3 regions of the Bacillus sp. NPDC094064 genome follow, and region 2 is predicted to be linked to each of the others. Evidence: riboswitches for the same ligand, from Rfam matches in the RefSeq annotation. Region 2 holds a riboswitch; each other region holds the start of a gene.

Region 1 (10,881 bases), on a different contig from region 2:
ATTTATTATTGTATTTGTACTCGCATTCGGTTTATCAGCATATGAAACTGTATTTAGTCTGTTTTCTGATCATAAATTTGGTTTCACACCGAAAGACATTGCTGCGATTATTACGATTAGTTCCATCTTTGGAGTAGTTGTGCAAGTATTTATGTTTGGAAAATTGGTAGACATATTTGGCGAAAAAGTTTTAATTCAAATATGTTTAATTGTAGGTGCAGTGTTAGCGTTCGTATCAACTATAGTCTTTAATTATTGGATTGTACTTCTCGTTACTTGCTTCATTTTCTTAGCATTTGATTTACTACGTCCCGCTTTAACGACGTTTTTATCAAAAGCAGCTGGAAAAGAGCAAGGGTTCGTTGCTGGTATGAACTCAACGTATACGAGTTTAGGAAATATCGCAGGACCAGCGATGGGCGGAATATTATTTGATATAAATATTCATTACCCATACGCTTTCTCAGGCGTTGTTTTAATAGTTGGTCTCGGAATTACATTTATGTGGAGAGAGAAGCAGCTAGCTGAAAGTTTAGCGAAGTAATGAGATGAGAGTAAATAATTAGCGAGAAGCCCCTTTTTGTAAGGGGCTTTTTTGTATGTTATTGCAGAGATGGTTGTATCCATAACTTCGCAAAATTCGCCCAACCGAATGAATCAATTGTTACGTTTTTCAAAGAAGAAGGATAGGTTTTTCTTTTTAAAACGTGATAGTTAAATAAAATGATGTGTTCTTCTTGTAAAAACTCTTCAATCTCATACATGAGTTCATAACGCTTTTCTTTATTTTCTTCTAGTAAAAATGTATCTAGCAAACAGTTAATTTGTTTTTCATAGTGCGGGTCCATGAACCGGCTTACGAAGCAGCTTTTATTTTTAAATACATTTAAGAATGCAATTTCATGATTGGTAGCAAATACTTCTCCCATTAAAATAATATCGGCATGTTGATCGATAGAACGATTCGTATAATCGGAAACGAGAAATGGATGAAGTTCTACTTGTATACCTAAACTTTCGCACTGTTCTTTTAGGAATTCTGCATCATTTTCACTATCTTTAAATGCGAAGAAATAAATATGTATCGTCTCTCCGTTATAGTTGCTCTTTTTCAAATACTCTTTCGCTTTTTCTAAAGAGTAGGATCTTTTAGGAGTTTGGCGGCTTCTTTCAGGGAAAAAGCTTGAAGCAGCAATTGTTCGTCTGCCTTCTATGTTACGAAGTATCGTTTCAACATCATATATTTCTCTCCAAGCTTTACGAAAATAAATGTCGTGATGCGGACCAGGTTTTGTAAAGTTGAAGCCAGCATAAATACAGCCTATTTCTTCTATTTGTATGTCGTGTCTGTCATCTTCCTCTTCATTTGGCAGCTCATAATCAGCATCTACTTGCACGTGATCAGGAATACCCCAAAATTCAATACGGTCTAATAATGCACGCTCTTTAAAATAATGGGTGAATGCTTCGAGTACGATATTATCTTCAGAGTAATGAGCAAGTTTGAAAGGTCCAGTCCCTATGTAGTGGTGATTTTGAATACTTGCATCATGCGGTAAAATGGCGAGCTGCATGGAACTTACATAATGTAAGAAAAATGAATTCGGTTTTGCTAAATGGAATCGAATTTGCAGTGGTGATGGTGTTTCAATTTGAACAATCTCTTCTGTTAACCATTCGAAAGGAGAGTGAACTTGCTTTAATCTTTCAAATGAAAATTGAACATCTTTAGAAGTTAAAACTGTTTCGTTATGAAAATGTATATCTTTTCGTAAATAGAACGTCCATGTAAGCCTGTCTACACTTAATTCCCACGTATGTGCAATGTGTGGCTCCATTTTTTCAGTAACATCGTTATAAACGACTAATGTATCAAAAATTTGACCCGTAAGATGGCTCTCTGTTGTAACAGCCGCAAAAGCGGGATCCAGCGGCATTACTTTTCTTGATATTGGAATTTTTAAAATGTCGTACATATCATTTGAAGGTTCATAGCCAAAATGATGATGGAGTTTACCTTCAATGTTCTTATGAAGTGTAGGAGGCAGGGGCTCCTTTAAAAGAAGAAAGACATCCTTTAATTTTTCTTGTGCCAATAGTTCATCTGTATAAGATTCAACTGCTTCTATGAAACTATGTATAAATATAATTTCTGTTTTATTCCCACGACCTCGCCCTGGAGTCCAGCGAATTAATTGTTCTTCACTCATTTTCCTTAATACAATTTTTACGTTTTTCGTACTGCAATATAAAATATCCGCTAATTCTTGTAAGCTAATTCGTATATGTTGTTGATCTTGTGCATGTAATCGTAAACGAATGTAATAGTCCATAATCTTCATGCGTATACACTTCCTTCTTTCATAAAAGGGGAAACTCTTTAGAATATTCTAACCTTTTTCTTCCTCTTTTTCAAAGTAAAATAAGTAAGCATAAGGAGGGGGAAACAATGGGATTTTGGAGTATGCATCGAAATATAAAAATTAGAATTATAACTTCGTTTTTAACACGTACTGTGTCCACAATGATTTTTCCATTTATGGCGATTTATTTTTCAATCAAGTTAGGTAGTGCGCTTGCTGGTGCTTTATTGCTAATCAATGTGTTAGCTTCATTAATTATTGGCTTATATGGTGGGTATGTTGGAGATCGGCTCGGTCGTAAAAAAGTGATGATTATCGGCCAAAGTATACAAGTCGTTTCCATTGCTTGTATGGGGATTGCAAACTCAGACTATGTAGATTCCCCGTGGTTAACATTTGTATTTATGTTAGTGAATAGTTTAGGATCTGGACTTATGAACCCAGCGACAGAGGCAATGTTAATTGATGTGAGTACGCCTGAAAATCGAAAAGTGATGTACAGCATTAATTACTGGGCTATTAATTTATCAATTGCGATTGGAGCAATATTTGGCGGATTACTATTTGAGAACTATAGATTACAACTGTTTATCGTGTTAATGCTTGTTGCAGTTATTACTTTATATGTGATGGCTGTGTATATGGAAGAAGTGTATGTAGCGCGAAAAACTGTAGAGAAGAAGAACGTATTAAAAGATATGGCAGATAGTTATAAGGTTGTGATGAAAGACAGGGCGTTTCTAATTTTTTGTGCAGCGAGTATATGTACATTATCGTTAGAGTTTCAAATTAATAATTATTTAGGCGTTCGCTTGCAGAAGGAATTTGAAACGGTTCACTTTTTCTTCGGTAATGGTTTCACGTTTGATTTAACAGGTATTCGCATGCTGAGCTGGATTTCTGCAGAGAATACAATTTTAGTTGTGTTATGTTCAGCGCTTCTTATTAAAATGCTGAAACGCTTCAATGATTTGAAAATTTTATATGTAGGCTTATTCATTTATACAATTGGATTTACAATACTCGGAACGAGCAATAGTTTATGGATCTTATTAGTCGCAGGGCTTTTCCAAACGGTAGGCGAGATGATGTATGTACCAGTACGTCAATCTATTATGGCAGATATGGTGCCAAACGAGGCGCGAGGTTCTTATATGGCGATTAATGGGATGGTCTTTCAAGTGGCCAAAATGAACGGTGCATTAGGTGTTATGATTGGCTCGTTTCTTGCATCTTGGGGCATGAGTGCTCTGTACTTTATCGTGGGTATGAGCAGTATTGTATTATTTATGAAGGCGATAGGGAAAGAGAAGTATGAGGGGGAGATTTCTCAGATTGGATAAAACTATATGGAAAGCGAATCGGTGATAATGGGGCTCGCTTTTTATATGATTTTTAAAAGGGATCAACTTCAGCTAAATTTGGCGACGAAAAAAAGAGGCTGCTATGTACAGCCTCCTTTTCGTTAAAACGAGGAAATTCGTTTCTTCGTTTTTGGTACAATAATAAATTTGATCCAGAGTAATCCGGCAATCATAATGATAAAACTATGTAGTAATTGTCCTGTAGCAACGAGTACTACAGCTGAAAAAACAATTAGTTGAATGGTTATTAACGTGAAAATTAAGCTAAGAAATTGCTTCATTCTTTCTTCAGTATTAATTGGATACAATGCTACAATAATATTTCCTGAAAAATATTTCCACAGAGAACGAAGCTGCATGGAAATCATATATAGGACGATATAAGCGATAGCACCTTTTACATATATGTTCGGTATAAAATATAAGGCGAAGGCACCGATTATACTTAAACGAATATATATACCGAAATAATCATTCCCACGTAAAAACGATAGTGTATGTAAATAGAAGAAAGTAGCGTGTTTTTTATGTAGTAAAGGTTCAATCCAATTCGTAAGCCATTTTCTGCTGTTTACTTGTTTTTTTAGTTGCGGCACATCGGTGAAGATGCTAGCGAATTGATAAAAACGTATGTCCATTTTTTCTTCTTGCTCGATTATGTACTCCCACGGTATTCGTTTTGTCGGTTGTTTTTTCGTATATAGAAGTAAGAAAGCGAGAAGTAAAAGTAATCCACCTAATATGATTACATTTGCTGTATAAAACAGCATGTAAATGATAAGTGCGTTACAAGCAATACGAATGATAAACCATATGCTTTTTTCATCACTATCACGCCACATCCAATGTATGTACATATTCCAAGCTTTCGTAATCATTAAAACGATAAAGATTGTACATAAAAAAGGTACAGTTAATTGCAATGCTTGCAGTGCAAGTGGTACGAGAATGAGGAACGTAAATAATAATGGGAAAAGCTGAATGATGTAATTATATAGAAGAGACTTTTTGAAATAAGAAGTTAACTTCTCTTCTAGTGCCAGTAAATAGACAGCATCAGGCTTTTGGATAAATGTTCGTATCGGGCATCTCGATATAACCCCGGTTAGGACGATTGTAATAAACAATAAGGATACTCCTTTAGAAGGAGCTGTTTTAAGAAACTTTGCGTAATAGTAAGCGCCTATACAGGAAGCGAAGATGAAGCTATATAGTAAACCGTTAATCATACGTGCAAAGTATGTAATGATATTTTGAATATGTTGTTGGAAGCGACTGCTCCATAATGATTCGATTGACATGTTTTTCACCTCTTTGTTCTATTATATATGTTTTATAAAAGAAAAAACGAGCAAATTGCGTTATGCAACTTGCTCGTTTTTCTTTTCGTCATTTTTTTTCTGATCACGATTCATTAATGGATAGAAGGCAAAACCGATTACGAATAATCCGATTCCGAGAAGGAACGTTTTTATATCAGATGCGCCTGTTTTAATAACCCATAGTGCATAGCAAAGTGCGATGACTGCGACTATGCCATCCATAATTCTCGAACTCATTTCATTTTTATACGTTTCACCAGTTGCGACTAGTTTTAACTGGAAGATTGGCGAAACGAGATATGGAATAAGGTAGGCCAGTGTTGAGACGGTTATAACGAATGTATAAGCTTCCGCAATGGTTCCTGATAATGTTGAGAATAAGAACACTTGCGACATAATGTTTGTTAATCGTAATGAGTAAATTGGACTTCCTTTTTTGTTTGTTTTTGCGAAGAAGGAAGGGAAGAAACCTTCTTTTGCTGCTTGATAAGGTACTTCTGAGCTTAATAAAATCCAGCCTAAGATGGAACCGAATAGGGAAGTAAGAGCAAGTAATGCCATAAGTTTCCCGCCGCCATGACCCATTGCAGCGTTTAGTGCATCTGCTAATGGACGTTCAGAAGCTTGTAATTTATCAACGTGAAGTACACCCATTGTTAAAATTGTAATTCCTAAGTAAATGGCAACTGTAATTAATAATCCTGCAACTGTTGCACGTTTTACTGTTTTGGGAGAGGTAGCTCGGTTTGATAAAAGAACCGCTGATTCAATCCCTATAAATGCCCAAAGCGTTGTAAGAGCAGCTAAATTTACTTGTGAAAGGAGGCCGTGTGATACGCCTTCTTTATCGATCATCGGTGTGTACCATTGTCCAAATTTTGAAGCTTCGAATGCAAATAAAGTAACGACGATGAATAAAAGGAATCCAGTTATTTTCGTTGTAGTTGCTATGAAGTTTAGTTTTCCAGCTCCGCTTACACCGTTTGTTAAAATTAAATGAGTTCCCCATAGTAAGGCGGAACAAATAGTAAATGTAATAAGTTTTCCAACTTCTACATTGAAAGAGCCGATTGAAAATAGTAGTCGTGTATCTTTCATAATCGGGAAGAAAAGTGATAAGTATCCCGCAAATGATGTAATGATGGCAACGTTACTTGCCCAGTTTGCAACCCAATATCCCCATACCATACTGAAACCAGCCATTTTTTTCTTTTTTGGTGATGAGAATAAAGCATATGCATGACTTTGTGGTCCTGTCGTTAAATCAGGACGACGAATTGCTAAATTACCGAAAACAAGAGCTAGCATTAAAACACCAAACCCTGTTGTTAACCAAGCTAAAGTGACACCGAGAGGGCTTGCTGTTTGTGCCAACGTACTTGGCACCATGAAAATACCAGCGCCAACCATGTTACCGACAACGAAAGCTGTTAGTACCCAAAAGCCCCATTTTTTTTGTTGCATAGAAAATACCTCCAAAGTTAGTATAACCAAGTCAAGCGAGGAGATATGTATGTCTTCCCAAGTCAGGAAGAGAAGTCCCAAACAAAACAAAAAAAGCACGTAATTTGCCGTTACATGCTTTCTATCTTATAAGAAACCCACGACATACCTCTCGATAGCTCTCCACAAACGAAACGTTTGTGACAGTTCTGCACTTATTAAATGCAGACCCAGCAAGCGTGCATGGTGGACACGACTTACTTCGGCAACCATTCCTTTCTCATTTCTTCATCAATGCCACTACATCTCCTGAAATGATACTCTTAATGATTGCAACCTCTACCTCACCGAGATACGAATGAGGATTTAAATATTAAATTAACGTATTTAAGAGTAACAAATGAATTTTTATACGTCAATGGATATATCAATAATCAGATTATAGAGAAGAGTTTGTGATTAAAAGGGAAGGGATTATTATGTAATATTGAACTTTCATAATATAATAAATATTATGAGAGCTAGAAGATTGAGAAGGGGATGAAGTATATGTCTACAGGTCATAAAAATTCCGTAATAGGTGTGCTAGATTCGGGAGTTGGGGGATTAACAGTTGCGAGTGAAATTATAAGACAATTGCCTAAAGAGAGCATTTATTATATTGGTGATAATAAGCGTTGTCCGTATGGACCAAGAAGTGTAGAGGAGGTACAATCTTTCATATTTGAAATGGTTGAATTCCTCCAACAGTTTCCGTTAAAAGCTCTAGTTGTAGCATGTAATACTGGTGCAGCAGCTGCATTGACTGCGCTGCAAGAAGCACTGTCCATTCCGGTTATTGGCGTTATACATCCAGGAGCAAGAGCGGCAATTAAAGTGACAAAGAAAGGGAAAATCGGAGTAATTGGAACTGTAGGTACGATCCAGTCTAATATGTATGAAAAAGCATTACACGAGCTTGATACATATTTGGAAGTGCATAGTCACGCGTGTCCGACTTTAGCTACAGTTGTAGAAAATCAATTAGAAGATATAGCATATGTAGCGCAGCAAGTGAAACAAGCTTTACTGCCATTAACGAAAGAAGATATAGATACGTTAATTCTCGGATGTACGCATTATCCACTTTTAGAGTCTTATATTAAAGAGGAACTAGGAGAGGATGTAAGGATTATTAGTTCTGCAGAAGAAACAGCGATAGAGTTAAGTACAATTTTACAGCACAAAGGAATCCTGTCTGACAATTTGAATCCGAAGCATCGGTTTTTTACAACAGGCTCTGTTTCTTCATTTGAACATATTGCTGAGAGATGGCTAGGGTATCAAATTTCTGTAGAATGTGTACATTTGCCGATTAAAAATGCGCGTATGTATAATTAAGATTTATCCCGCTTTAATGGGCAGTAAGACCCCCACCTTAAAATTCAGCGAAAGCAAAGAATTTAGGTGGGGGTCGGGCTGCCCATAAAAGTCCGATTGGTGAAGGCTAATAATCAGTGGGGGATGAAGAAAACCCCCACTGATTAAAGTTTCACTTTATTAAATTGCTTTTTTAATAAATCAGGTTCGTTTCATAAGAAGGAAAGAATAAGCTTTTAATTGAAGTGTTTAAGGTCAGTTCAATTAAAGGGGAGATTGGATTATGGAATTATCAAGGTCTCAACTATTTGCTTTAGAGTATATTTCAAAATATGCAGAGAACGAAAAACGTGAGGCTAAAGAAACAATTAATCATATACTTAAAATGTCTAATATTACAGATGAAATGTTTGAAGAAGCTGTCGCTAATGTAAAGTCCCATGCGAGGATTGCATTACACTTTCATCCAGACAGAATAGATTCGAATATGAAAAATGTTGCCGAAGCGCTGTTTGAGCAAGGAGTATATAAAAGTCAGTTTGAAACATTGCTATCTAATGGAAGCGTATCTGCTTACCCTGGTGGTGAACGTGACCTTTGGGAAAAGAGAATATTTGGAGGAGCATATCAATTGGAGGGAGTAACGAATAACCAACGGCCAAAGTATGGAGCGCTAAATTTGATGTTACATCCAGATGGGCCTGCTCCGCGTTTTGGGTCATGTTATTTTCTTTTATCTCCAAAGGTTTCTTATCGCTCTACATATACGTATTTAGATTCGCATCAAGATCCAAAAGAAAAAGGCACTTATGAAGAGTTTGATATGATTTTAGCTGCTCTTTTGGAAGAGGTATTCGTAAGAGATTTTGCAATTGGTGAAGGGAATTTGACTCCAACAAGATTCATTAATCATTTACTGGCTAACCTGGAAAGGCCGTTTATAGATTTAGTAAATAAAGAGTCAGCCCGTAATCTTAACCATTATATTGAAGCGCAAGTTCATGGAGATATTTCTCTTAAAGAAGATGTGGAAGTGCTTGTTGTAGATCCTTCATTTAAGGGTACGGATGTAGGAAGAACTTTAGAAGAAATTTGCCTGAAGTATTCTATTAATTTGTATTGGCACATGGGTTTTTTACTTATGGTAGATGAAGTTCCAATGGACTTTAGGGGTTCAAAAATGCCATCTTTGGCAAGACGCATTGCGCAAAATAATTGTATCGATGCAAATATAATTGGCTCTGCTGTAGTGGATTTGAAACGTAATCCACTATCTTGGCGTGATCGTGGAACTTATGAAGAAGTGCTTCAGGAATTAAAATTATTATGGCATGTGTTAGTTCGATTTGGGAAACCAAATCGAAAATTGAACTAAATACTCCATTCTCCGTTTACATAAAATTTGTACGTCTTGCTAGTTGGCATGATTAGTCCTTCTAAAATAGCAACTTGTAAGAGTGAGTATAAGGTGATTGTAGGGGTGATAATATTTTCAAATGGATTCATTGTGTTTTTTTTCTATATGTAAAAAAACAATTGACAGAATACTTAATAAAGTTATAAGATTATAAATGGAAAATAAATGAAAGGGGTGTGCGTAATGATTGTAATCGTAAATGTAATGAGTTTAGCTCTGTTAAATGGCAGAAAACATTCATATCATTACGCAACCCGTGCGGATATATAGGACCTTTTTGTCTTATGAGAAGCGTACGTTGCGTATATCGTAACGTACGCTTTTATGCATTTCTTTTGCATATCGTCAAGCGACGGTATGCTTTTTTTTGTTTATTTTCCGTGTTTCCTTTGTAGGATTACGAAAAAATCGTTGGAAGGTGGAAAAATGTGATGAGATTGTATGGGTTGCGAAATGTAAATGTGCTGGATTTGGATAGTGGATAACGAAATGAGAGTGAAACGAGAACGAGAAGGGAGAGATTACATTGTTTTCAGTATTACTAAAGTTAAGATGGTTTTTTAAAGAACATTGGAAGAGATATAGTATCGCCATTGGGGCTCTTTTAATTGTGAATATAGTTGAAGTCATTCCCCCGAAAGTGTTAGGGGTTACGATTGATAATATAAAAACAGGAACGTTATCGAACGAAGCAATTATACAATCTATTCTTATTTTAATAGGGGTCACGATAGTTGGATATGGTCTTACTTTCGTTTGGCAACATCAATTGTTTGGTGGTGCATTCGTACTTGAGAAGACGATGCGTTCTAAATTTATGGGGCATTTACTTAAAATGACGCCGACGTTTTATCAAAAAAATCGTACTGGCGATTTAATGGCGAGAGCAACGAACGATTTAAAAGCAATCGCTATGACAGCGGGCTTTGGTATATTGACGCTCGTTGATTCTAGTTTATATATGCTTACAATCGTTTGTATGATGGGGTTTACAATTAGTTGGGAGCTTACATTCGCGGCACTTATCCCGCTTCCGATTATGGCATATGCGATGAATATATATGGAAAGAAATTGCATGAAAGATTTACAGTTGCGCAAGATGCGTTTGGTGATATGAACGATAAAGTACTGGAATCGATCGCTGGCGTGCGCGTTATTCGTGCGTATGTACAAGAGAATGCAGATGAAGGAAGATTTCATCATTTAGGAGATGACGTCTACGAAAAAAATATGAAGGTAGCAAGAATCGATGCATTATTCCAACCAACTGTGAAAATGCTTGTCGGACTGAGTTATTTAATCGGTTTAGTGTATGGTGCATATCTTGTATTTCAATCAAAGGTGACGCTTGGGGAACTCGTTTCTTTCAACGTGTATTTAGGGATGATGATCTGGCCGATGTTTGCAATTGGTGAGTTAATCAATGTTATGCAAAGAGGAAATGCGTCGCTAGACCGTGTGAATGAAACGTTAGCGTATGAACCGGATGTTAAGAATCCGAAAAATCCAAAGCTTGTACAAGAGCCGGACTATATTCAGTTTGATGACGTTTCCTTTTCATATCCTTCATCAACTGAAGAAAAGTTAAAAAAGGTTTCTTTTACATTAAAAC
Region 2 (10,881 bases):
GTTATATTCGTTTATCTTATGGGAAAGTGAATATTGATCAAATTGAGGAAGGTATTGCTCGTTTGCGTGAAGCTATTTTGGTTTGTGAAAAATAACATTAGGTAAAGAGATCTTGTTTGACAAAAGATAAATCTACCATTATTATCAAGTCGAACCTATTTATCCCGCTATTTGTGGGCAGTAAAACTCCCACTAATTCAAGTTTCACTTTATAGGAGTGATAAAAATGAAAATTTACGTTGATGCAGATGCATGCCCTGTAAAAGATGTTATAATCTTTGAAGCTACGAAGGCAGAAATTCCTGTTACACTCGTTACTAGCTTTTCTCATTATTCTAATGCAGAGCAGCCAAAAGGTGTGGAAACAATTTATGTTGATTCTGGAGCAGATGCTGCGGATTACCGGATTATGCAGTTAGCAAAAAAAGAAGATTTAATCGTTACACAAGATTACGGTCTTGCTTCACTCGCTTTAGCAAAAGGCTGTATCGTTCTTCATCATAAAGGATACAAGTATACGAATGAAAACATTGACCAACTATTACAAACACGTTATTTAAGTGCAATGGTTCGAAAAAGCGGCAAGCGTACAAAGGGACCAAAACCATTTACAGCAGAAGATAAAGAGAACTTTAGAGCACTCTTTAAAAGTGTGATTGCACTTTAGAAATGAACCTTCTATTTGTAGAGAAAGAAAAGAAGAGAATATCCAAATGAACATTCTCTTCTTGAGGTTTACCCTTTTAAAATGAAGGTAAATTGTCTAAATTATTTTCCTTTATACCATCCGCTTCACTACGTATAATATCCCTACCATACTTATGAAATACGTCCAAATGAGCTAACTTCCCTGATTTTGCTTCGTTAAGAGCAGTAATATAATCTAACTCTCTTCCGCCGCTTGTTTTAAATGCAATTAAATCCCCGTCATCATTTTTACGAACGGCAACTATTTGTTCTGCCCCTGAAACGACATTCTGAGCTACTTCAAATTGAACTTGCTCTTCCCCTTGATGTAAGTAATCATTATACACTTTTTCAAAGTCTTTTTTGTCCATTAAACTCACCTCCAACACATTTTATTAGTATGGTTGGGAGGTGCTGGTTTTATGTACTTTAACATAATGTATTTTCATTTATTATAAGTATTGAATCATATATTCTAATCCGAAGACTTTTTTAATACCTACGCAAATCCTTCAAAGTCTCCAATATATCATCTGTAAAGGCTGTACTGCCCTCTGTCTCTAAAACTCTAAAATATAAACTTCTTAAGAAAGCTCTAATATTTTGTACTAAAATATCATACTGGGGGTGCGGGATGTCTTCAACAATAGCTATACTATGTAACCAGTTGCTCCACTCTTCTTCAGTTAAAAGGTTTTGGTTACGTAACGACATAATTGGCGTTACTAATCTCTCATCCTCAAAGTGTATGTATACGTAGTCATTTAAACGAACCTTTTGACGAACAGCAGCTAGTATTGCATATGAAAATTCACGATTTTGTATTGTACGAGCTAAAGCATCTAGCGCATCAGCAGCATGTGCTGTAGAATGTGCCCAGCCTTTTCCTTCTACGTAACCTCTTACATCTTCTTCTAAATAGACATATTCTAGCACTTGTTCTGCCACACTGTACAGTTGTTCTTCAGATAACAACGGTTCTCTTTCATGCACAGATAAAATAAGTGGCGGGATTAAAACAGAGAATGCACGTTTGAAAACAGAGTCTGTTCCCTTTTCTCCAATTTTATAAAATAAATAATCCGGGCTAATTGCTTGTAACATTAATCCTCGTAATTCTTTTTGTCTAAACACATCATTTGTAATCCACTGATGAAGCGTACTATATATCAAATCATCTCGTAATTCAGCATCAGGTGATCCGATATAATCTAGCATCCACTGTGCATATGGATATGCATCTACGTCTTCTGGTACAGCATAATTGTTATTTTTAATTTGTTGTAGTTCTTCTTTTAATTCTAGTACTTCATTCATTATATCCCCGTCCCCTTTTTACGTTTTGTAATTGCCTTATCCCCTGTTCTTCACTTCATAAAATTAATTTCATTATACAAGAATTATAACAACAAATATAAGGCTATACATATATTTCTGATTATGTATTACGTTCTTTCATGAAATATAACTCCTGGATTTCCTAAATCACTATTCTGAAATACAATATCCGCACACCCTATCGGATTATGCTCGTCTATATACATTTTACAAGCCGCATGATACCTGTTTAAAAACATCTTCTCTGCTTTTTCAAAGCTTCCAAAAGCTTCAGTCTCCCGCTTCGAACCACGTTTCCTCGCAATCTCAAAATCTGTATCTACAAAAATTTTGTAATCAAATAAATGCTCAATGTCTTTTTTCAATAGAAATGTTCCATCTACTATTAATACCATATTTTTCTGGGCTACTAGCGGTTCATTATGAACAAGGATATCCGTTATTAAGTTATGAGAAATCGTTTCATACTGTAAATTCCCATTAGGTCCTAAAGGCATTAATAACCTTTCTTTAAAAGCTGTATAATCGTGTGCATCTTCATAATATCCTCTAGCAGATTCTTTACCTTGCGTATAGCGAATCACTCTCGGGTTATGAAAATCGTCAATACTTGCGCGTGTTACTGGTACTCCTTGCTTTTTTACTTCTTCCGCTAGTTCGTTTGCAAATGTTGTCTTTCCTGAAGCTGTAATACCACTTATTCCCACTCTTATTGGATGGGTTAAGTTTAATTTTAAAATATGATCTACAATTTTTTTTATGTGGTTTTTACGGTTCATGATATTTCCTCCTACAATAAGTTTACATAATATAATTATGAGTAAGAATTTATGTCACTATTTGTCGGTAAGTCGATATCCTATGTCGAATCGTCGATATACCGAAAAAATCGTTGATATATTTTTAGTTACGAAAGATATATTTGAAAAATCGTTGATATATTATTATTCGCTTACTTCCCCTTAAACCCTCGATACAAAGCAGTCCGTAACTCCTGTTTATATTCTTCAATTTCCGGCATATCGAGTTCTTCTGCTAGTCTGATAGCCAATTCAATATCATACGGTACTCGTACGAGTTGGATGGAAAAACTCGTTGCTTCTTTTTCATTGCAAGTTCCTTCAAAAATTAAATAGGATGCTTGTGTAATTTCAAGAGAATTTCCTACACTACCAGCATTACATAACGTTTTCCCTCTGAAATTTTGAACAAATGCTTGGTGAACGTCACCGTAACAAACGACATCTGGTTGTCTTTCTCCTTCTATATTTTCCGTCAAATCACTATTTTCGAACATACTAATACGCTCTTCTCTTGTAGCATGTGGTTGAATTCTTTCGTATAAACTTCTCGGTGATGCGTGGAACATACGAATGAGTTTCCCGCTCATATAAAACTCGATTGAAAATGGTAAACTTCTTAAATACTCATTTTGTTCTTCTGATAGTTGTTTTTGATGCCATTTTAACGCTTCAAATTCAGTCGGTTTTGTTATAAAATCATCCCAGTTTCCCATTACGACTACTTCACATTCTTTACGAATAATTTCAATTACTTCGCTTGAATGAGGGCCTTTTCCGACTAAATCTCCAAGACAAATAATGCGCTCGATTCCTCTTAATTTAATATCTTGTAGCACAGATTCTAAAGCTGGAATATTACCATGTATATCTGAAATTACTGCTATTTTATCCATATGAATTCCTCCGTTATTTATTGTTTATTATATCTACATGTTGTGATTGATACCATTCTGGAATATAGGATGAAAAATGATTATGATCTTCTAAAATTCGATTTACTCTCTCTTTCAATATATGTACAAACTACCTAACACTTCATGCTCTCGTTTATTTTCCCCTTTAAACTCCACTGCAAAAGGATATTCGCCTTGATTCTTCAAGCATTCTAGTACTAATCCTTCCCCAATTGGTGCACAAAACTGTACATGAATGTCACCAAATGATACGCTTTGACACTCTGCATTCCATTCTTCATTTTTCACGATCCGGCTTGCCGTTAGCCCCATTACTTCTTTCCATTTTCGCACCGTTTCTCGAACGTTTTTCACCGCGTAATGAATCGTTTCAATTTGTTGTACTTTGTTTTTATGCTCAGTGATCGTCCCTATTTTCTGTAAATCGCTTCTTCTTTCTTCATCTGTTTCATTCCACTGTATAAAGAAAGGTAGTTTTGGTCCGGTCTCTTCTTGCTTTACAAATAACATTTTCCATTCTAAAAGACGGCCATCTTTTCTCATACGTTTCCCTTCAAATGGTCCAATCGTTTGTATGCCATGCTTTCTGAACTTAACTGCTAATTCTTCAATTGCACCTGTTCGAATTGCGATTTGTAGCATTCCTTCTCCAGCTTGTAATTTCACGACCGTTTCCTGCACTAATGGATTTTCTGCTTCTTTCGCTTTTTCTTCATGCTGGACTGCTAAAAACTCTATATATGATAAGTCAAAATAACATAAACTATTCCAAGTACCCCAAGTCGTATGTTGTCCACCTAATGCAGTATGAAATCCACGCTCCTGCATTTGTTTTGCTGCTTCCTCCGGTGTGCCATGCACTGCATGAACGAGATGATCAAATGCTAACATTGTCTTTCTCCCCTTTCTCTCCATCCTTTTATTGTATATTTTATTTTTCTTTCATTCAATTCAAAAAACTTTAAAACCTAGTTGATTTATACGATTAATGTGTATTATAATAAAACAAATCTAATTATTGCTGATTGGAAAAACCAAAGGCACTTTTCTCATATGGGAAAAGTGCCTTTTTCATTTATTTATTACAGGGGGAATATTTATGCAGAAATTAATTGTATTTGCTATTATTGGGTTTTTCGCTCAATTGATTGATGGAGCACTCGGAATGGCGTATGGGGTAACCTCTACTTCTCTATTATTAATGTTTGGTATCGCACCGGCTGTAGCTTCCGCTTCTGTTCACTTAGCTGAAGTCGTTACAACTGCCGCTTCTGGTGCATCTCACATTAAATTTGGAAACGTGGATAAATATACCGTTTCCAGGCTTACGTTACCAGGAGCAATTGGTGCATTTATTGGGGCATGTTTTTTAAGTAATTTACCTGGCAATGTGATTAAACCGTACATTTCAATATTTTTATTCACTTTAGGGGTTTATATTTTATTACGATTTCTTATTCAAAAACAAATTGTCGCTTCAAAAAAACGTATGTCTGCCAAACAACTTGTACCGCTCGGTTTATTCGCTGGATTCGTCGATTCAACTGGCGGTGGTGGCTGGGGTCCAATTACGACACCTGTGCTACTTGCAAGAGGAAATGAAGCTAGAAAAGTGATTGGCTCTGTAGATACGAGTGAATTTCCTGTTTCGCTCGCTGCAACAATCGGCTTCTTCATCTCACTTGGCTGGGAACAAGTAAGCTGGGTTTGGGTATTCTCCTTAATGCTTGGCGGTATTGTTGCAGCTCCAATTGCAGCATGGTTAGTACGCATCGTTCCATCTCATTTACTTGGCGTATTAGTTGGTGGTCTTATTATTTTTACGAATATACGTACACTACTTACAACATTTAAAGTGGATCCAACTATTATTTCACTTTCTTACGTGGCAGTTGGTCTTGTCGTTATTATATCTATTTTTATTGCTGTCCGTAATCATTCGAAACATTCGACAATTGGATACCCGACAGATCAAAAACAAATACTACCTTAATTACAAAAATACCGCCCGATTTATTTCGAGCGGTATTTTTCTATTTTCCAATTGATCATCGTTTCTGTAGCTTCTACTCTCTTCATATGTAATTTTTCTAATACACGGATTGAACCATAATTATCTTGAAGTGTCTCTGCAATAACCGTTTCTACTTCTCCTGTCTGAAAAGCCCACTTTATTAATTCAGCTACAGATTCTGTAGCATATCCTTTATTCCAATATTTCTCAATAAAACCGTAACCAATTTCTACTGTACCATTCTCGCTTGGTTTCCCTTTAAAACCTATATCCCCTAGTACGATGTCATCTTCTTTTCGAATGACATACCATGCGCCCCAAGGTAATAAAGCCGCATCTTCTTTTACATGTTCTACATGGCCTATAATATGCGGACCACTGTTATACCCTTGTTTTTCAGCAACACGAAACATCTCTTCTGTACATGGTACTATATAGAGCCTTTCCGTTTCTAATTTCATAATGATTTCCCCTTTTCCTTTAAACGTTTATCTCATTATAACAAAAAATATGACCACATTATGAATGTCGAATTATATTTTCCGAATTTTCTTTTAATTTTAAAGGGTTTTTCATCATTTTTTGCGAAACATTTGTATAACAATTTCTTTCTTTATTTTTTGTTACATAACAGTAGGTTCGGGTGGAGTTTTGCAAACGTTTCCTAAACAATAACCGATATTTTTTGACTTTTCCTAACAAAATCCCTTGCAATATATTCAGAAAGTGATTACAATTGCGATATATTAAAAATCTTAGCAATATATAAATCCTCATCAGTCCGATGAGGTAGAGGTTGCGACTTTTAAAAGTAAAATGGACGAGACACAGAGAATGTCACCGACTCCGTTTGAAAGGAAAAGTTGCCGAAGTTTATATTTCTTCTCTGGAACTATAAGCTGGGGCTGTCTCCGAAAGGAACAGAACTGTCACGTTTACAAAATTACCGTGTAAACGTGGGGTGCTATCTTAACGGAAGGGTATGATGGGGTGGTTATTTGTGAAACGTTCCGCCAAATTCCTTTGGCGGTTTTTTGTACTTTTCTCCCCCCGCTCCTTCCTATCTTACAAGAAAAGGAGTGTTGAACATGAATAGCGCAACGAATCAAACTACCTCTAAAACGCAAACTACACAAGGAAAAGGTGAATTAAAACGTAGTTTAAAATCAAGACACCTTACGATGATTTCTCTCGGTGGTACAATTGGTACCGGACTATTTCTTGCCAGCGGTGGTGTTATCCATACAGCTGGACCTGGTGGTGCATTAGTTGCATACGCCGCAATTGGTATTATGGTTTATTTCTTAATGACAAGCTTAGCAGAACTCGCAGCATACATGCCTGTAACTGGATCTTTCAGCACGTATGCAACAAAATTTGTTGATCCATCACTTGGTTTCGCACTAGGATGGAACTATTGGTATAACTGGGCAATTACGATAGCGGCTGAACTCGCAGCTGTATCGTTAATTATGAAATTTTGGTTTCCAGATACACCTTCACTCGTTTGGAGTGGCCTTTGTTTAGCTATTATTTTCCTTTTAAACTACTTATCTGTTAAAGGGTTTGGTGAATCTGAATATTGGTTCGCACTTATTAAAGTAGTTACGATTATTATCTTTTTAATTGTCGGTTTTATGATGATTTTCGGCATTATGGGCGGCGAATCTGTTGGCTTTAAAAACTTCACTGTTGCAGATGCACCATTTAACGGCGGCATTATGGCAATTATCGGTGTATTTATGGCAGCTGGTTTCTCCTTCCAAGGTACTGAATTACTTGGGGTAGCTGCTGGTGAAACGTCTGATCCAGAACGCAATATTCCGAAAGCAATTCGTTCGATCTTTTGGCGTATTCTTTTATTCTATATCCTTGCGATTCTCGTTATCGGTTTATTAATTCCTTACACAACTGAAAGCCTTGCTGCAAGTGATGTTACAGTAAGTCCATTTACACTTATTTTTGAAAAAGCGGGCGTTGCCTTTGCTGCTTCTGTTATGAACGCTGTTATTTTAACTGCCGTACTATCTGCTGGTAACTCTGGTATGTATGCATCAACTCGTATGCTTTGGGATTTAGCTCGCCAAGGCAAAGCACCGAAGTTCTTAGGGAAATTGGATAGCCGCGGCGTACCTGTTAACGCATTAATCGTAACATCAATTGTTGGTAGTGTCGCTTTCATCGCTTCTTTATTCGGTGACGGCGTTGTATACATTTGGTTATTAAACGCATCTGGAATGTCTGGCTTTATCGCATGGGTTGGGATTGCAATTAGTCATTATCGTTTCCGTAAAGCATATATCGCACAAGGAAAAGATTTAAAAGACTTACCATATAGAGCAAAATGGTTCCCGTTCGGTCCAATCTTCGCATTTGCACTTTGTGTCATCGTCATTTTAGGACAAAACTATGGCGCATTTATGGGAGAATCTATCGATTGGAACGGTGTATTCGTTTCTTACATCGGTTTACCACTTTTCTTAGTACTATGGTTAGGATATAAATTTACGAAGAAAACAAAAGTGATTCCACTTGATAAATGTGAACTAAAATAAAAGTGCAACGAGCAAACAAATTTGTTTGCTCGTTTTTTATTGCAATGCTTCTCCCTTCCCTATTGCTCCTGTTTTTGCAATAATAAAGGAAATATACATAAAGGTTGGGATACTATGAACATTCGTATTACTGATGAAGCAAAAGCAGCTATACATAGATTAGAACGTGAAGATAAAAAGATCATTCGCATTAGAGGGACAATGACAAACTCTTGTAGCATTTTCGTTGATGTGGATTTAATTTGGGATACTTATCATGCCGATGATATTGTATATGAAGATGCTGATTTCATCGTACAAATGGATTCATTCACGAAAGACTATACTGGTGATACAGTGAAACTGGATTATAAGACGACAGGTTTTAGTATTACAACGCCTAGTGAAACTTTGGTTTATGGGTTGTCGATTAAAAAATAAAATTTGTTTTCAACTGACCACTGAGGTGAAAATATGGGTAAATATGTTCCGTTAAAATTTTTATTTAATGAAGAATTAGCAGAAAAAATGGCTGATTCTATTTGTAAACATGATCCTAATTTCTCTAAAAAAACCTTTGTAGCTTCCGTAACATGTAAAGTTGAAAATTTAGAATTAAAGCAACGTATTGAAGTAATCGCAGATGAATTACACACTACATTACAAAAAGATTTCAGTGAAGCAATACATATATTACTGAAAATATTGGGACCAGAAAATACAACAGAAGTAGGCACATTTACAAACGGATATATGTATATGCCTATTGCAAAATACGTTGAAAAATACGGGCTTAACGATTTTGAATCCTCATTCAATGCTATGTATGAAATAACAAAAAGGAATACTGCTGAATATGCCATTCGGCCTTTTCTTGAAACATATCATGAAGACACACTAAACATATTACAAAAGTGGATTCATGACGACAACAGCCACATTAGAAGATTAGTTTCTGAAGGTACTAGACCAAGACTTCCTTGGGCTAAAAAAATGGGAGCTCTGAAAGGTGATTTTAAGAACAATTTAAAACTTCTTGAACCATTAATGAATGACCCTTCTAAATATGTTCAAAAATCTGTAGCCAATCATATTAATGATATTACGAAAGAAAATAAAGAGCTCGTTTTTCAATGGTTACAGCAATTACGCGATAACCAGCATCCAGTTAACCCTTGGATTATAAAACATGGGTTAAGAACGGTAATTAAAAATGGTACTTTACCAAAGGATTTTTCTTTTTGAGTATTTTACACAAAAACGCTTATGCTTCAAAAATGAAGTATAAGCGTTTTTGCTTTTTGAATAGGCTCTGTTAGTCACAGTAATGAAAGCACTAAGCAACATATTAAAGAATTTCTATTAACATCATTTATATTTGAAATGACTTACACATTTGACAGTTTGCGATTGTCAAAATTTAATGTGTAGTTCCGATTAAAACTTTGTAATCTGAATAGTTCGATAATAATTGATTAAAGAAAATAATATAATATAAGATAAGATAATCTAATTATTAAATCTATACACAGAAAGGAGAATTACTTTGAAAATAATGAGAATTCTACTTCTATCAGCAATAGTCTTACACTCTTTCGTTTTAAGTGGTTGCCAAAGCTCAGATAAGCAAACAGGAACAAAAGCAGTACAAACAACAAAAGACGTGCGGGAAATTGCTTGGAATTCGCTTACTGACTCGGAACGAAAAGAAATTGTCGGTGATTGGAAAGACGCAAAAGTAAGTAAAGTAACAGCAGACACAAAGAGATTTAGTTTAATTGACCCTTCCTTCGATGGTAAAGAAGTGTCAATGGTTACGTTAAGTTCTAAAAAAAGTGCTTTGTTGGGCGACATTATCAAACTTGTTGATGAAAAAACACAAAAAGTTATCGGGAGAGTAATGAGAAAATAATACTATTTTAGCAACTCTCCACTTACACAATTATGAGGGACGAACTATACTAATACTGTGTAATAAAATAGGAAACCCCTAAGTATATGTTGGGTTTCCTAAATTTTTTACAGATTATCAACATTAAAATTTAACAGCGCCTTTGAATAAAGAAATAACAAACGTAAAAAGTACTTTAAACTTCTTCTTTACACCATTATTTTACTAACTCTTCTACGGTATTACTTTTCTTAATTGCTTCTGATGATAGCCAGAGTGAATAACTTGTTCTATCCTTGTTCGTCAAAAATATGTCAAATTCCTTATTATGTAGTTCTTCTTTAAGAATAGTGACTACCTTTCTCAAATCCTCTATTACATAGGAATCATCTTTATATTTAATCTCACTGTCATTGAAAACTAAAGTCACTTTATACTCTGGACAATTGCCGTCTTTTGGGTGTGGACAAGTAATATCTTTAATTACGAAACGATCATTTTGGATTTCATTTAACCTTTCATCTACTTTTGTTTCAGTTTGAATCAAGTATGTCCAATAACTGCTTACAGTATTTTTCATTGCTAGAAGCAGTTCTTCTTTCGTTATAGCTTTTTGCACATTATTAAAAGGGAAGCCTATAGATTCACCATTATGATCCTCAATTTCAAGTTCTGTTATTTTTCTATTACTCTTCTGAAT
Region 3 (10,881 bases), on a different contig from region 2:
ATCGTTCAAAAAGAATGGCGTACTGTCGATTACTTACAAAAAACAGTACAAACAATTTATGGAATATTCAAAGATTTAGAAGATCACTTATTTGAAAAGTATCCGTTCCTAGGAAAGTATTTACCAGAAGAAATCGTCTTCGTTACTTCTCAGGAGCTGGAAGATAAATATCCAGAATTAACACCGAAAGATCGTGAACATGCAATTGCGAAAGAACACGGTGCAGTCTTTATTATCGGAATTGGTGATGTACTTCGTTCAGGTGAAAAACATGACGGACGTGCAGCTGATTATGACGATTGGAAATTAAACGGTGACATTTTATTCTGGCACCCAGTACTACAAGCTTCATTCGAATTATCATCAATGGGAATTCGTGTTGATAGTAAATCACTTGATGAGCAATTAACGAAAACAGGTGATGACTTCAAACGTGAGTATGATTTCCATAAAGGGATATTAGAAGACGTACTACCATTAACAATTGGTGGTGGTATCGGACAATCAAGAATGTGCATGTATTTCCTACGTAAAGCACATATTGGTGAAGTTCAATCTTCTGTATGGCCTGACGATTTACGTGCAGCTTGTAAGAAAGAAAACATTCATCTGTTTTAATAGAAGTGAGAAGAGTCAGTAGTATTTCCTAGGAAAGAGTATGACGATTAATTTGAGTGTTTTATAATGATTTTTGGATGTCAATAATATGTTAAAAAGCTGTTTGTATAGAATCTTGAAATCTATGCAAACAGCTTTTTATTTATAAATAGGAAGGAAATAGATTTATATGACTTTTGTAAGTTGCAATAAAAATATTAAATTATACCATTTGTACTAAAGGCTCAATTTTCGCCATAAATGATTGATGCAGCGCCTCAACACCTGTAACTAAATGAAGGCGGTCAATAACGACAGATACTTTAATTTCTGATGTACTTACCATTTTAATATGAATATCTTCTTCTTTTAAAGTAGTGAACATATTTGCAGCGACACCTGGGTTAGATACCATACCAGATCCTACAATTGATACTTTTGCTAAATGATTTTCATGTTCTACTGACTCATAGTGAAGAGTTTCTTGATTTTGTTCCAACACTTCTAAAGTTTCTCTTAAATCATTAGAGTGAATGGAGAAGGAGAGATGAACAGTTCCTTCATTTGTAATACTTTGAATGATAATATCTACATTAATGTGTGCTGCTGCTAATGTAGAGAAAACTGTTGAAAGTGAGCCTTGTTCCAATCCTTTAATTGTGACACGTGTAATATTATCCTCAAATGCAATACCTTTAACGATTGATTGTTGTTCCATGTTACATTCTCCTTTTACAATTGTTCCGTTTTCTTGTTCCATACTTGAGCGGACTTCTAAAACGACATTATGATTTTTAGCAAATTCAACAGCACGCGGATGTAATACGCCAGCACCGAGGTTGGCAAGCTCTAACATTTCGTCATAAGAAATTTCATCTAATTTGTAAGCCGTTTTTACAACTCGTGGATCAGTCGTGTATACGCCTGTCACATCCGTATAAATATCACATTTTTTCGCTTTTAATGCCGCTGCTAATGCGACAGCGGTCGTATCAGAGCCACCACGTCCAAGCGTTGTGATTTCACTTTCTATACTCATACCTTGGAAACCAGCTACGATAACAATTGTGCCTTCAGCAAGATAAGACTGAATACGATCTGTATTAATGTCAGTAATCCGTGCACTACCATGTACAGATTCTGTCGTAATACCAGCTTGCCATCCTGTTAATGAAATGGCGTTATAGCCTTTTGTTTGTAATGCCATTGTTAATAATGAAATGGTCACTTGTTCTCCTGTAGATAGAAGCATGTCCATTTCACGTTTACTTGGGTTTTCCGTAACAGCGTTAGCAAGTGCTACTAGTTCATCCGTGCTTTTGCCCATTGCCGAAACGACAGAGACAACGCTATGTCCCCTTTCATATTCTTCAATAATTAAATTTGCTACATGTTGAATGCGTTCGACGCTTCCGACAGAAGTGCCACCAAATTTTTGTACAATCGTTTCCATTACGAATTCCTTCTTTCGTCCATTTTTAAGAATAGGTTAGGACATATGCAAATCCCAATATTCCTGTAGTTACCAGAGAGAAAAACAAAAAACACCATCTCAAATAAGTGAGGATGGTGCTGTTACAGGAAAAGGGAAACAGAAAACGGAGCTAATAAAAAAACCGCCAAAAAAGGAATATCATGAAAATGATATCTCTTTTTTGTAGATAGCTCTTCATACGTACATGTTTGTACATATGACAGTTCTGTTTCTATTCGAAAACAGCCCCAATTGATAAATGCAGAGAAGTTTATCAATTTCGGCAACACTTCCTTTCTTCTAATTTCATAGACATCTCTGTGTCTCCATTAGAATACTTATAAGTATTGCAACCTCTATCTCACGTTTTAGGCGAGAGTGTTTGATTTATAAAGTTGTGGGTAACATTTGTTTTATAATAATTTAAATTTTCCGGGGAATCAAGTGTTTTATGTATTTTTTTAAAATTCTTTCTATTTACGGGGGAGTTTGTGAAAAATGTAGCAAAATAAACTCATTGCATGTACATTAAAAATATAGTGCACTGGAGGTGGAAGAATGCAAAGGAAAAAACCTATTTATGTTTCGATAGAAATGGAAACAACGATAGAGAAATTATGGGAATATACGCAAGAACCAGACATACATACAGAGTGGGATGCTCGCTTTACTGAAATTTCGTATTTAGAGAAAAAAGAGGGAGAACCGCAGCAATTTTTGTATAAAACAAAGATCGGATTTGGACTTGAAATAGCTGGGGAAGGGGAATCGATAGGTGAGATTAGAAAAGAAACTGGAGAACGAATTTCGTCTTTGAAATTTTGGACAGACAATCAATTATCGCTTATACAAATGGGGCGTGGGTATTGGAAGTATACACCGAATAATGAATACATTCATTTTGAAACGCAATATGATTATGATACAAGATTTGGCCGTATAGGAAATGTAATAGATTCATATATTTTTCGCCCGTTATTAGGCTCTGCGACTGCTTGGAGTTTTGATGCTTTAAAATTATGGTTAGAAAAGGGACTTCATCCTAAGTTGCTAATTAGAAGAACAATGACATATTGGCTCGTTTGTTTTTTATTTTCTTTTGTATGGCTATATCAAGGGATTGTACCGAAAATAATCTTTACCCATCCAGAAGAAGTGAAAATGCTTTCGGTCATAATTGGTTCAACTGAAAATAGTATTTTTATTCTTAAAATAATTGGGCTGTTAGAAGTTATTTTTGGTGTCATATGGTTACTTCCATTTCCAAAACGAAATGTATTTATACTACATATTTTCATGTTAATAGCCTTAACGATAGCAGCAGGATGTACGAATATCACAAGTTTTACAGAGCCGTTTAATCCAATTACGTTAAATCTGCTTCTAATTGGAGTATCGATTGTCGGTTATATGAATAGCTTCGATTTGCCAAGTGCAAAAAATTGCAAGAGGACGAGAAAGGGATAGTGTATGGCTAATATTTATGAAAGACTATTAGGGGATTCTTATAAAAAACTTCATCCGAAATTGCAGAAACGCTATGAGATTACAGAAGAGAATAGTTTTATTGGGGAAGGAAAGATGGATGAAATTTATGGTGGTTCTTTTTTTGTGAAATTAATATTAAAAATTGCATCGAAGTTTCGAATGTTTTTCTCTGAACGAGGAAAAAAAGTGCCTTTTGTAATACATAATACTGCTGGACGAGATAAAGATGGAAAAGAAATTGTAAAGTGGAATCGCACGTTTTATTTTCATGATAAGGAAAGATATTTTAATGCGGTTATGCAGTTGGATGAAAACGAAAATGAAATTGTAGATTATTTTGGTGAACCACATTTACTCGTCTCTACATTGAATTTTCATATTGATGGGTTAGGGGCAATGCATATTTCTTCAAAGAAACAATGGCTTTATATGTTTGGAAGAAAAATCTCTTTACCGAAACTTTTATACGGAGAGGCAAAAATTGTTGAAAGTTATGATGACGAATTACAATGTTTTCGAATTTATGTTCAAGTACGAAATCCGTTAATTGGTTCGCTATTTTCATATAAGGGAACGTTTGTGGAAAGGAAATAAACGATATGAGAAATATAATATTTGGTCTTGCTTGTTATATTGTTTTTCTAATATGTGAGTGGCCCGATGTAAATCCTGTTGAAGCAATTATATTATTATCTATTTTGTTATTTATACCGATGTCTTTTTGTATTATTGATAAAAGAACACGAAATGGATCGTATTTATTATTTTATAAATCCGTATCGTTTTTATATCCGGTCGCAGCAATTAGTGCAATGTTAGCTTTTGTAACAAATCAATATTTCTTTGCGATAATTTGGTTTGTATATACGGGGATCGTTGCGTTATTTGGTATAAATAGATTACTAGAAAGAGGACGGAAGCCATTAGAAGAAACGGCTATCGATAGTGCGTTTATTTATTTGTTTTTAGGTGGTTTTTGGTTTTTTGCTTCAGTAGCAAACGTATCGATTATGCAGTTTAGTTCTGACATTGTTTTACTTACAGCTGCACACTTTCATTATTCGGTATTTCTATTGCCGTTATCAGCGGGTTTAATTGGGAGGGAGAGAGAAAAGAGAAGTAAAGTATATGATGCAATTATGTTTATTATAGTCATTTCACCGATGACAGTTGCGATTGGAATTACATACTCAAGGATATTTGAATTTTTTGCAGTGTTCCTATATTTATGTGCTATTTATGGTTATGGGATTTATGTTTGGCGCACGAAATTTAATGCTATCAGCGCAAAGATTCTTTTAATCATTTCGTCTAGTACGCTCATGGTCACAATTATGTTCTCACTCATATATTCATATGGGAATTTGAAACAAGTAATGACGATTACAATTGTACAAATGGTTTGGGTTCACGGTGTTGTAAATGGGATTGGAGTAGCGCTACCGGCATTTGTTGGTTGGATGATGGAAAAGAGTGCTCCCAATTATAAATACTATGGAAAACCAATGAGTCGGTTAAGAGGAAGTGTAACAATTGGTGAGACGTTTTTACATAGTAGGAATTTAGTAGATAGTAAGGAATACAAAGGTTTAGTTGATAAAATGAATGACTTTCATAGTGAGGCATTTGACACAGCGAAGATTCCTTTAAGCATTATTCGTTTTTATGAAAATACAACAGCGTATAAGTTACAATCGCATATTAAATGGACTCGTTGGTTCCGCCCATTTGCATTTTGTTATGAGAAAATGAGTAAACGTGTTGGACAAATACATTTAGGAATGGGTGGCAAGTGGGAAACAATGTACGGTTCTATCCTTGGTGTAATCGATGAGAAAGACGGAAGAGAAAACGTAAGAGCTTGGCTAAGAAAAAATGAAGCAGGGAAGTCTATTTTTTTAGCTTTGTATTCAATGCATACCCATAAGAACGATACATATATGAATATCGCATTACCTTTACCATATTCGAATATGACGGGGATTTTAAAATTACGCAATGATAATAATGAGTTAATCATTACTAGTAAGCTAAGAGAAAATGGTAAGGGCGATGAGGGGATTTATTTACATACTCGTTTCTTTACAATCCGTTTACCGTTAGCAGAGACGTTTATTATTAAAGAGGGAAATGGTCAAATGCTAACAGCTCACCATAAAATGTGGATATTTGGAGTTAAGTTTTTAGAAATTGATTATGAGATTAAGAAAATAGAGGAAAAGTAAGAAAAGCTTGGAGAGATTCCGAGCTTTTTTACGTGTGGGCAATTGTCATAGCGACTTGTTTATCTAAATCTTTGTCCCAAACACGTTTAATTTCAAACGTACCTTTTTCAAAAAGTAATGGGGATCTTTCTTTAAACCAACCTTGCATAGGAAGATTTAGTGCTGTATTGATTGGCACCCATACTAATTCACCGATACGATAAACTTAACTAAATCTATACAATTCAATTAAATTTACACAAGTTAGTGCTTCATCGTGTTCTCGCAACCCCGAAGGGACGAGGGGTATAACATTCCACACGAGGCAGTATCGTTACCTCCTATTAACAAGCATTTATTTTACAAGTAAAACTTCATTGTTACGCTAGATCATACACATTGTATAGAGTTGGTGCTCGATGTTATGTGAATTTGGAGGCATAATGATGTATTCTCCTTTATATTTTTTTTTGATAATTTTACCATAGCATAATGGTTTCTTATATAATTGAAAATGTAATATTGGTAATTTTCCGTTATTATGTATGGATTCTATAGTCATTTGGAAAGAGGAGAGGGAAATGCAAGGAGAAATACAAAGAGAGAAAGGTTTAGGGTATGTTGGCAAATTACTGTTGCCAGTTAAAGTGTCACGGCATTTTAAATTTTTGTGGATTGGACAATTGCTTTCAACTTTAGGGAGTTCTATAACGATGGTTATTTTGCCAGTCGTTGTTTACTCATTAACTGGTTCAACGGTTGTAATGGGGATGACTATGGCAATGTACATGCTACCTAATATTCTTGCTTTACCGTTTGCAGGGTTAGTTGTAGATCGAATTGACCGGGTAAAATTAATGTTATTTACAGATATAATCCGCGCTATATTAATGCTATTACTTGCATCGCTTATATTTATGGATTTGCTAACGATTACCCTTTTATATGTCCTTGTTGCTTTATACGGACTTATGGAAGGAATATTCCAGCCGGCGTATTCAGCTGTAAGAGCAAAAGTGTTTGTACCAGAAATTCGTAATGCGGCTAATGCACTCACGCAAATGAGTAATCAAGGCATACGATTAATCGGACCGGCACTTGGTGGATTAATCGTATCAGTTGCATCTGCTGGGATAGGGTTTGGACTAGATGCAGCAACGTATTTATTATCATTTTTCTGTTTATTATTTTTAAAAGAAATTAAGTTTAAGAAAGTAAACTCGATTGAAAGGAGTAAGATCGATTATAAAAAAGAGTTTATGGAAGGGGTTTTAGTTTTAAAAAGTCATCCGTGGCTGTGGATTACAATTTTAGTGTTTTCTTTCGTAAACATTTGTTATGCCGGCATTATCGTCGTATTAATTCCATGGTTGTTTAATGTTCACCATCATTTTGAAGCTTACGTATATGGACTAGGCATGGCAGCTTCTGGTGTTGGTGCTGTAATCGCCGCACTAATATTTGGCGGGAGGGAACGATGGCATAAAAGAGGATTACTTGCCTATGGAGGTGTTTTAATTAGTGGTATCGCTCTACCAATTATGCCGTTCATTTCTTGGCCACCTGCTTTAATATTCTTAATGGCAATCGAAGGATTCGGTATGATGATATTTGGACTTATTTGGGAAACGAGTTTACAAGAACTTGTTCCAGAAGAAACATTTGGAAGAGTAGCAAGCCTTGATATGTTAGGTTCTTTCGCTTTATTGCCATTAGGATACGTAGTTGTTGGTTGGCTAGCGAATGTAATAGGTGGCGAGATAACGATTGTATTGCTAGCAATTTTAGTGATTATTACAATAGGTATGGCATTGTCTGTGCGGAGTATTCGTCGATTTGATTGATGATAGGGGAAAGGGGACAGCGTATATGACGATAGAAAATTTGAAAGATATAGTAGTAAGGCAACTAGAAAGCAAATACACTTTGCAAGAAAAGGTTTTTGAAGCAAAAAATTTCACGGTCTATATCGCTACTCATATAGAAAATAATATAGTATATAATCGATTATTATTAATAAAGCATTTTTATAATAAAAAGCCTTCTGTACATATTTGGCACAAGCAAATTAGTACGGAAGCAACTGAACTGGAAATTACAAAAGAAGTGACAGAAGCGATCCAATCAGGTTTCATAAATGAAGGCTAAGTTCAGAACTTAGTCTTCATTAAATACAAATGTTTGTTTCATCTTTTTATCCTCATTTACCGGATGACCGTTGTAAGAGAAATTATTTTCTTCCCAAGTAATGACGACTTTGAAATTATGGCTGTTAAAGTCTAATGGGAATACTATGTAGTCAAAGTTTGTATGACTTTTAGAAACTTTGTTATTTAATGTAGTAGGATTAAAAGTAGCTTTAGAGGTAGGAGTGTTATCAAGTATTTCCACAGCTACGTTTGATACATCATTACCGATATTTTTTACAAGTAAACTATACGTATCGTATACATCCTGTTTTGGCTGCACTGCTTGCTTCTTTACGTTATGAGATTTATCAATTTCGATATACCACTGTTTAGACTTTGACGCAATTGGTAGTGATTGAAATGTGTATGCACTTGCTTGTATTGGTAGTGCTAAACAGGTTAGTGCAAAGAGAGAAAATATTTTTCGTTTCATTGTTAGAGAGCTCCCATTCTTTAACGGATTTATTTGTTATTATCTTCTCTTTGTAAGAGGATATACCATAATTCAATTGTGAAAAGTATAGTCTCTCTTTGTGAATAAGATGGAGATATTTCTCTTGAGCTAACCAATCGATTGCAGCAATTGCACTATGGATTGGAACGATGTATTTATTCATAAAAAGAAAACCATATGTTGTGTCCTTAATTCCAGCAATCTTTATGACGCTCATGACAGCCATTTATATTTTAAATGCGAAAATAGGTTTTAATATTTCACTAAATACGTCTTATGTTGTAGGTGCGGTTATTACAGTTATTTTAACTGCTATATGTTTCATGAAAGCTGTGTAGAGATTTTTCTAAACAGCTTTTTGTAATATGAAAAAATTACCAAATGTATGTTAAAATAGTATTGTCATACAACAAGGGGGATTTGTTTTATGGAAAATGGACATCTTGCTAAAGTAGATGTAACGAAAAGAATAGAATCGAAATCTAAGTATAATAAGAAACTTGAAAAATACCAGAGACGTTTATTAGCGCTTCAGCAAATTGTAAAAGAGGAAAAAATTGCAGTTATGCTCGTTATGGAAGGCTGGGATGCAGCTGGAAAAGGTGGAGCGATTAAACGAGTGACTGAGCATCTTGATCCACGTGGTTTTCAAGTAACTCCGATTGGAGCACCTGCACCTCATGAAAAACGGTACCATTACTTGCAACGTTTCTGGCGGAAACTTCCTCAGTACGGGCAAATTACTATTTTTGATCGCTCGTGGTACGGCCGTGTGTTAGTTGAGCGTGTGGAAGGTTTTGCTACACAGGAAGAATGGATGAGAGCATATGATGAGATTAATGATTTTGAAAAATTATTAATCGATGATCATTACATAATAGGAAAATTCTTCTATCATATTAGTAAAGATGAACAATTAAAGAGGTTTAAAGATAGAGAGAAAAACCCATTAAAAAGGTGGAAAATTACAGACGAAGATTGGCGTAATCGTGAAAAATGGGACGAGTATGTTGAAGCGACGGAAGAAATGTTTGAAAAAACAAATAAACCAAATGCGAAATGGAATATTATCGAAAGTAACGATAAATTATATGCTCGTGTGAAAACGTTGAAAGTGATTATTTCGTAGAGCATGGTATAGAATTGCCTTCTTATTATTATGAAATGAAAGAAGGTAAGCAAGAGGGCTTTGAAACGAATCAAGATGTAATTGTAAAATAGTACGAAATTTGAATATGAAATATAACGAAGAACCATCCTGGAAATTTGAGAAACCAAATTACAGGATGGTTTTTATTTAGAAACATTTTACAATTAACAGAATAAGGTATATAATCAATAATCATATTAATATTGTTAATATGATTATTGATTATATACAATGTGGGGGTCTTATTTTGAAGGGAAGAGATGTTGTTTTAGGTTTATTGATGGAAAAAGAATTGTCTGGTTATGATATTAAAATTGTGTTCGAGGACGTATTTACTCATTTTTTTGATGGGAGTTTTGGAATGATCTATCCAACGTTACGACAGTTGGAAAAAGAGGGGAAAATAAAGAAAGAGGTTATTATGCAAGAAGGGAAACCGAATAAGAAAATGTACTTTATTACAGATGAAGGGCGTGAAGAGTTTTATCAATACATGAAAACAGATGTAGAGAAAGATGTTTTACGTTCAGATTTTTTAATGAGGATGTATTTCGGTAATTATAGCGATGATAAGGCAATAAAAAAATGGATTGAAGAGGAAATTAAAAGGAAAGAAGCATACATTGCGGATCTTCGATTGAAATATGAAAAGTGGAGAGTAGGTATTACTTTTGTCGAGGAAATTTCTCTCGATGTAGGTATTGCATCGTATAGTGCACAAGTAGAGATATTGAAAAGAAAACTAGAGCAATTAGAAACAAAAGAACACAATAAAAAGGAAGAATGAAAAACACGTTCGAAATAAAGGGGTAAATAAAGATGGAGCAATCAAAGGGTATTAAGATTGTCTTTTTAATGTGTCTAGGTATCTTTCTTTGTATGATTGATACGACAATTATGAATATAGCTTTACCGGCAATACAATCGAGTGTAAATACTTCATTAGAAAAGATGTCTTGGGTATTAAATGTATATACAATGACGATTGCAGTACTTGCTATTCCGTTAGGACGGATAGCTGATATTTTTGGGAAAGCAAAGATGTATATTCTTGGTTTGATAATTTTTGGTGGTGGATCAGTACTTTGTGCTTTTGCTAATACGGGTGATTTTCTCATTTTTTCTCGTTTTATACAAAGTGTAGGGGCGGCAATTTTATTTCCGACTAGTATGGTAATCGGCGTATCAGCTATGCCATTAGCTAAGAGGCATGTTGCACTTGCAATTTTAGGGGTAACGCAAGGACTATCAGCTGCGATGGGACCGGTAATAGGCGGAATTATTACACAAAATTTCGGTTGGAGATGGGTGTTCTTCGTTAATGT

What was found. A riboswitch is a leader RNA that binds a small molecule or an ion and turns the genes downstream of it on or off. The one in region 2 is predicted to bind lysine.
Positions count from the first base shown of each region.
Region 1: another riboswitch for lysine. It lies ahead of ACQKNI_RS17025 (amino acid permease); the one in region 2 lies ahead of ACQKNI_RS02075 (amino acid permease).
Region 3: another riboswitch for lysine. It lies ahead of ACQKNI_RS07455 (aspartate kinase); the one in region 2 lies ahead of ACQKNI_RS02075 (amino acid permease).

Region 1 is NZ_JBNNUI010000007.1:85,111-95,991, forward strand. Features, by position in the region: gene ACQKNI_RS17005 (MFS transporter) at 1-544, shown strand, start outside; gene ACQKNI_RS17010 (SgrR family transcriptional regulator) at 603-2,342, opposite strand; gene ACQKNI_RS17015 (MDR family MFS transporter) at 2,450-3,706, shown strand; gene ACQKNI_RS17020 (ABC transporter permease) at 3,829-5,028, opposite strand; gene ACQKNI_RS17025 (amino acid permease) at 5,089-6,513, opposite strand; lysine riboswitch at 6,661-6,842, opposite strand; gene racE (glutamate racemase) at 7,042-7,872, shown strand; gene ACQKNI_RS17035 (DUF3626 domain-containing protein) at 8,135-9,226, shown strand; gene ACQKNI_RS17040 (ABC transporter ATP-binding protein) at 9,795-10,881, shown strand, end outside.
Region 2 is NZ_JBNNUI010000001.1:383,721-394,601, reverse strand. Features, by position in the region: gene ACQKNI_RS02125 (PLP-dependent aminotransferase family protein) at 1-95, shown strand, start outside; gene ACQKNI_RS02120 (YaiI/YqxD family protein) at 227-667, shown strand; gene ACQKNI_RS02115 (DUF3892 domain-containing protein) at 744-1,058, opposite strand; gene ACQKNI_RS02110 (DUF2785 domain-containing protein) at 1,180-2,004, opposite strand; gene ACQKNI_RS02105 (hypothetical protein) at 2,133-2,804, opposite strand; gene ACQKNI_RS02100 (metallophosphoesterase family protein) at 2,978-3,721, opposite strand; partial or broken gene ACQKNI_RS02095 (aminoglycoside phosphotransferase family protein) at 3,735-3,848, opposite strand; gene ACQKNI_RS02090 (VOC family protein) at 3,836-4,633, opposite strand; gene ACQKNI_RS02085 (sulfite exporter TauE/SafE family protein) at 4,842-5,735, shown strand; gene ACQKNI_RS02080 (GNAT family N-acetyltransferase) at 5,756-6,217, opposite strand; lysine riboswitch at 6,539-6,731, shown strand; gene ACQKNI_RS02075 (amino acid permease) at 6,845-8,311, shown strand; gene ACQKNI_RS02070 (iron-sulfur cluster biosynthesis family protein) at 8,426-8,731, shown strand; gene ACQKNI_RS02065 (DNA alkylation repair protein) at 8,765-9,535, shown strand; partial or broken gene ACQKNI_RS02060 (IS1595 family transposase) at 9,608-9,721, shown strand; gene ACQKNI_RS02055 (hypothetical protein) at 9,846-10,202, shown strand; gene ACQKNI_RS02050 (hypothetical protein) at 10,399-10,881, opposite strand, start outside.
Region 3 is NZ_JBNNUI010000002.1:552,855-563,735, forward strand. Features, by position in the region: gene asnA (aspartate--ammonia ligase) at 1-618, shown strand, start outside; gene ACQKNI_RS07455 (aspartate kinase) at 821-2,050, opposite strand; lysine riboswitch at 2,252-2,438, opposite strand; gene ACQKNI_RS07460 (DoxX-like family protein) at 2,630-3,538, shown strand; gene ACQKNI_RS07465 (DUF4166 domain-containing protein) at 3,542-4,153, shown strand; gene ACQKNI_RS07470 (YndJ family protein) at 4,159-5,784, shown strand; partial or broken gene ACQKNI_RS07475 (DNA mismatch repair protein MutT) at 5,813-5,977, opposite strand; gene ACQKNI_RS07480 (MFS transporter) at 6,345-7,607, shown strand; gene ACQKNI_RS07485 (hypothetical protein) at 7,633-7,911, shown strand; gene ACQKNI_RS07490 (hypothetical protein) at 7,921-8,385, opposite strand; partial or broken gene ACQKNI_RS07495 (carbon starvation CstA family protein) at 8,496-8,744, shown strand; partial or broken gene ACQKNI_RS07500 (polyphosphate kinase 2 family protein) at 8,834-9,627, shown strand; gene ACQKNI_RS07505 (PadR family transcriptional regulator) at 9,804-10,343, shown strand; gene ACQKNI_RS07510 (MFS transporter) at 10,376-10,881, shown strand, end outside.